Regions from separate parts of the Limosilactobacillus secundus genome, predicted to be linked through region 1. Evidence: predicted binding sites of a transcription regulator. Region 1 holds the regulator's gene; the other holds the start of a gene.

Region 1 (3,218 bases):
CGGGATTTGAAGCCCGGTGAAGCTTTAGTTGACATGGAATATTGTGGCCTTTGTCACACTGATTTACACGTTGCTGCTGGAGACTTTGGTAAGAAGCCAGGTCGTATTATCGGTCATGAAGGGGTTGGCCGTGTATCTAAAGTTGCCCCTGGAGTTACTTCCTTAAAAGTTGGCGATCGTGTATCAATTGCATGGTTCTTCAAGGGGTGTGGACACTGTGAATATTGTTTAACAGGTCGTGAAACTCTTTGTCGTAACGTTCTTAATGCAGGTTACACTGCTGACGGTGCAATGGCTGAGCAATGTATCGTGCCAGCTGATTACGCTGTTAAGGTTCCAGAAGGTCTTGATCCTGTTGAAGCTACTTCATTAACTTGTGCTGGTGTTACGATGTACAAAGCATTAAAGGTTGCTGACATCAAACCAGGTCAATGGGTATCAATCGTTGGTGCCGGTGGTTTAGGTAACTTGGGAATTCAATTTGCTCACAACGTATTTGGTGCTCATGTTATCGCCGTTGATGGTAATCCTGATAAGCTTGAAGCTGCTAAGAAGAATGGTGCTGAAATTTTAATTAACCGTCATGACGGTGATGTTGATAAGCAAATTCAAGAAAAGGTTGGCGGTGTTAATGCTGCTGTAGTAACAGCTGTTTCTGCATCAGCATTTGACCAAGCGGTTGATTCACTTCGCCCAGATGGTAAACTTGTTGCTGTTGCTCTTCCACAAGGTGACATGAAGCTTAACATTGCTAAGACGGTTCTTGATGGTATCATTGTTGCTGGTTCACTAGTTGGTACCCGTCAAGACTTAGCTGAATGTTTCCAATTTGGTGCCGAAGGTAAGGTTCACCCAATTGTTAAGACTCGTAAGTTAAGCGAAATTAATGATATGATCCAAGAACTTAAGGATAACAAGGTTGTTGGTCGGAATGTTGTTGATTTTGTTCACAACGATAACGATTAATTAAAAAAGTAGTTCATATTTAATTCTCTAAAAGACTAGTGTTGCACTTGAATGCTTCACTAGTCTTTATTATTTTCTTAAATGTGTAACTGAATGGTCATACAGGTAGGCGCCGACTCTAAAAGTGTGTTAAAATAATGGTCAAGATTAGTCAAAAGAGCCGAGGTGATATAATGGAAAATAAAAGTATTTCAGATATTATCGAAGCATACTTAAAAGAAATACTTGGTGACTCAGCTCAGGTCGAAATTCGTCGTTCTGAGATTGCCAACCAGTTTGATGTGGTACCGTCACAAATTAATTATGTTATTAAGACTAGGTTTACCATTCAAAATGGTTATTTAGTAAAGAGTAAGCGTGGAGGCGGCGGATACATTCGAATCGAGCGAGTTAATTTACTTGATGATGTAAACGTGCTAAACTCACTTATTCAAGCAATTGGCGACTCGGTTCGTGAACGTGATGCTTTTGATATTGTTCGAACGTTATATGAAGAAGACGTGATTACGAGGCGTGAAGGAGACCTTATGCTTGTTGCATTATCTAAACAAGCGCTAGCAGTTAATGATAGTAAGATTGAAGATCAACTTCGCGCTCGTATATTAGTATCATTCTTGAATCGACTTCGCTATGAAAGTTAAAAGGGGGATTGTACATGGATAATATGTTCACGCCAAGTGCAAAGCATGTTCTAGCAATTGCACAAGAACAAGCGAAATACTTTAAACACCAAGCAGTAGGGACTGAACACCTTTTGCTTGCCCTCTCAATGGATAAAGATGGGATTGCTAACAAAATATTTGAACAATTTTCTATTACAAGCGATGATATTCGTGAAGAAATTGAACGCTTGATTGGCTATGGAACGCTGGAAAATCTGGGAGCTTCAGATTATCTTCCATATTCACCAAAAGCAAAGCAGGTATTATCATTAGCTGGGCGAGAAGCTCAACAAATGCATGCATTAAAAATTGGCACTGAACACTTGTTATTAGCATTAATTGCGGATGAAAGTGTCCTATCTTCACGAATCTTGTATAGTTTAGATGTTGTTCCGCGGCAGATGAGAAAAGTAATCTTACGTCGGTTGGGGATTGCTGATAGTCAGCAACGCAATTCTAATCGTCAATCATCTCGTCGACGGCCCCAGCAAACTGGTACACCAACATTAGATAAACTAGCTCGTGATATGACAGCACTTGCTCGGAACGGCCAGCTTGATCCTGTAATTGGTCGAAATAAGGAAGTTAAACGTGTGGAACAAATTCTCAGTCGCCGTACCAAGAATAACCCTGTTTTGATTGGAGAACCGGGGGTAGGGAAAACGGCGATTGCTGAAGGACTTGCTCAGCGGATGGTTGATGGTAAGGTTCCAGCTGAATTGGCTAATAAACGTTTGATGATGCTTGATATGGGATCATTAGTTGCAGGTACCAAGTATCGAGGAGAATTTGAAGATCGTCTTAAAAAAGTAATTGATGAAATTCAAAATGACGGGCATGTGATTCTTTTTATTGATGAACTCCATACCTTAATTGGTGCTGGTGGCGCTGAAGGTGCAATTGATGCATCCAATATTTTGAAACCTGCCTTGGCACGAGGCGAGTTGCAAACAATTGGTGCTACTACGCTTGATGAATATCAGAAATATATAGAATCGGATGCGGCACTTGAACGACGCTTTGCCACTGTTCAAGTTGATGAGCCGACTACTGACCAAACTCTACAAATCCTGCGAGGACTGCGACCAAAGTATGAGGAGCACCATCATGCTAAGATTACCGATGAAGCGCTAGAAGAAGCAGTTAAATTGTCAGATCGTTATATTTCGGATCGGTTCTTGCCGGATAAAGCAATTGACCTTATTGATGAATCGGCAGCTATGGTTCGAATTGATGCTGAAGATAAGAAAAATCATCAGCCTTCATTAGAAAGTCAGTTAGAAGATTTGAGAACCCAAAAAGAAGAAGCAATTGATAATCAAGACTTTGATCGTGCAGCTACTCTTCGTCAACAAGAATTAGCACTAAAAGATAAGATTGACCGCAAAAAGCAACGCACTCAACAAAAGGAATCTCATAACTATAAATTGAAAGTAACTGGTGAAAACATTGCGCAAGTTGTTGCTGAATGGACAGGGGTTCCTTTAACTCAATTGAAGAAGAGTGAGAGTGAACGACTGGTTAACTTGGAAAAGGTTCTTCATCAACGAGTAATTGGTCAGGATGAAGCAGTTACCGTAGTCGCTAAAG
Region 2 (3,218 bases), on a different contig from region 1:
CCCTTAACATCTGGCCGCCCTACTAAAATCTTTCGGTCAAAACGTCCTGGACGCAAGAGGGCAGGATCCAAGACATCAGAACGGTTGGTAGCTGCCATCACGATGATTCCTTCATCACCTTGGAAACCATCCATTTCAACTAACAATTGGTTCAAGGTTTGTTCACGTTCATCGTGACCGCCGCCCATGCCATTTCCACGGCGCCGACCAACAGCATCAATTTCATCAATGAAGATGATTGCTGGAGCAGCTTTCTTGGCTTGATCAAACAAGTCACGAACACGACTAGCACCAACACCGACGAACATTTCAACAAAGTCAGACCCAGAGATTGAGAAGAATGGCACCCCTGATTCACCGGCAACTGCCTTAGCGAGCAAGGTCTTACCAGTACCTGGAGGCCCCTCTAGTAAAACACCAGATGGAATACGAGCACCAAGCTTAGTGAATTTCTTTGGATTCTTCAAAAATTCAACGATTTCAACTAATTCTTGTTTCTCTTCTTCTTCACCGGCAACATCTGAGAAACGAACTTTGTTTTTCTTAGCATCAGATGGCTTAGCCTTGGTCTTGCCAAAGCTCATCACTCCACGGCCACCGCCACCTTGACCAGCTTGACCCATCATCATGTAGAAGAAGAAAATCATGATGACTAATGGCAAGACAGTCAACAATAGGTTCATCCAGACACTATTAGATTCTTCAGCACGAGTACTAATCTTTACATTATGACGGTTAGCATAGTTTTGAAGTTGACTAACAGTTACGTCACTTTCCAAAACAGAACTTTGGAATTGCGTTACCTTATTGTTTCGTTGTGGTGTAAGAGCAAAGCCAGTATTGTTGGCGGAATTGTCATTATTTGGCTGGGGTTTACGGTAAGTACCCGTAACCTTATATACACCACCATTGGGCTGAAGCTGAACGCTCTTAACCTTATTACTCTTCAGTTCGGAGATAAACTCGCTTTGGGAAACTGTCTTACTTTGTCCTGTTGAGGTATTGCCCCCAAAGAAGAAGTAGGCGATTCCCATAATACACAAGAACATCACGGCATAGAAGAGAACGTTATGAGTAAAATTATTTTTTTTACGATTGTTGTTCATAACAACCTCCTATCTACCAGCAACGATATTTTATAATTGTAGTCACTATCATAGCATATTTGACAAATATTGACTATTAATTTCACAGAAGAATTAATAGTTTTATCGCCAATGTTATTAATAATATACACTACATATTTACGGATCCATAAAAATGGACGTTAATTAAGAATATCTTTAAAATACCGTCCATTTAATATTGATTTTCCGTCATCCTAATTATCTAACATTTTTAATCATTTTGGTATACAGATGGCTTCAAAATTCCAACATATGGCAAATTTCGGTAGAATCCCTTGTAGTCAAGACCATACCCAACCAAGAATTCTTTAGGAACCGTAAAGCCAACATAGTCAGGGTCAACATCTACTTTCCGACCTTCTGGCTTATTTAATAATGAACAAACCTTGATACTCTTTGCTCCCCGGTCAGCTAAAAGGTCCATCAAGTATTTCAAAGTACGACCAGTATCAACAATATCTTCCATAATTAGAACATGCCGGTCTTTAACATCTGTTTTCAAATCATGAATAAGTTTAACTTTTCCAGTCGAACCTAAGCCACCAAAATAACTAGAAACATCAATAAAGTCGATTTGGGCCATGATGTCTAGCCGTTCGATCATATCAACAGTAAATAAAACTGCCCCGCTTAAAACGGAAATGATAATTGGTCGTTTATCCTTATAATCTTTTGTTAAGTCCGTTGCTAATTCGTCCATTCGTTTGCCAAGCATTTCTTCACTATATAAGACACGCTCAATATCGTTATTCATTTACCTTCTTCTCCTTATTTTTTATTCCAATAAAACATGGCTGCCACGTCTGCTGATAGCCGGTTGGCCGTTCAAACCAACTCCACTTTCGATTAACTATCCAGACAACCTCGTCATGCGCATCAACTAGGACCATTTGCTGGTCACGCTGTTTTCGGGAAACTTTTTGGTCGATTAGAACCCGTTTAGCTAACTGGTGATGACCATTTTTCAAGCGAATACGATCTTTTTGTCGCCATTGTCGTAGCCGTAGTGGAAATTGATCAGGAGCAAGCCATTGCGAAACTACCTGTTCTTCATCCTTAAAAAACGACTTTTCAGCTGACACTGCCATTAAGTTTATTGAATCTACTTGATACCATTGTTCCAATTTTATCACATGATCTTGGGGCTTTTGTAGGTTCTCAAGCGGATTATCTATTTTTTTTAACGCACAAGTAGCGTAGGTTTTCTCAAGAATATATTGGTGCGACAATTTAACGATTTGCTGTGGCTTTTTCTCGTTTTCTAAGGTCTGCAGCAATTCATCAAGTTGTCGGTCCTTAATATCATATATCCCTTGTTTATTAAACCATTGTCGTAAAATTTCTTTTCGAATAATTTCCTTGTTTTTCGATAATCTTGCCAGGCTCATCCTTCCTTGTTGATCAATACATGTTGCTAATTGATCTGCAACTTCTTGGTCACGCCAGGCAATAAGATCCGTTAACTGTTGATGATAGCTTTCGAGGTGAGAAAGCAACTGAGGATTTTCCTCTTCAAGCATTGGGATTATCGCATGTCGAAATCGATTCCGTTGAATGTTCAAGTCCTTATTTGTCTTATCCTCATACCACTTAAGATGATGCTGTAAAGCATATTTCTTTAGCTGTTGCTTGCTAAAGGGTAAAAGTGGCCGAATTAAGGTTCCAGAAGCAAATGGTCGCCGATCCCGTATTCCCACTAATTGACTCAGTTGACCACCACGAGTCATCTTCATCAGCATTGTTTCTGCTAAATCATTTTGGTGGTGTGCCGTGAGCAGGATTTTTGCTTGGCTATCTTCCATCACTTCCCGAAAAAAATGGTAGCGGGCTTGCCGAGCAGCGTTTTCGACTCCGGTCTGTGGATGAAGAGTTTGTGGCCAGTGTGCAACCGCTAGTTTTAAATCATTTTGTTTACAATATTGCCGAATAAACTGTTCTTCAAGCCGACTTTGTTTTCGTAATTCATGGTTCATATGGGCAACGATAATATGTGGACGATCCCTTAACGGCAAGTGCTGCAAGAGATCTAAAAGAACCATCGAATCGACCCCGGTTGAGACAGCCACTACTACCTTATCCTGGGTAGTAAAA

Evidence for each region. The regulator CtsR, encoded in region 1, represses protease genes until heat stress. The targets are predictions, from matches to a motif close to TTGGTCAAAAAAGGTCAAANA.
Region 2: ftsH (ATP-dependent zinc metalloprotease FtsH) is a predicted target of CtsR. The motif match lies at 1,163-1,183, and genes of this name have one in related genera.

Annotation. Positions count from the first base shown of each region.
Region 1 is NZ_JAJGUA010000026.1:92,932-96,149, reverse strand. It holds gene adhP (alcohol dehydrogenase AdhP) at 1-966, shown strand, start outside; gene LMB57_RS03070 (CtsR family transcriptional regulator) at 1,140-1,607, shown strand; gene LMB57_RS03065 (ATP-dependent Clp protease ATP-binding subunit) at 1,622-3,218, shown strand, end outside.
Region 2 is NZ_JAJGUA010000044.1:7,921-11,138, forward strand. It holds gene ftsH (ATP-dependent zinc metalloprotease FtsH) at 1-1,106, opposite strand, end outside; gene hpt (hypoxanthine phosphoribosyltransferase) at 1,339-1,881, opposite strand; gene tilS (tRNA lysidine(34) synthetase TilS) at 1,874-3,218, opposite strand, start outside.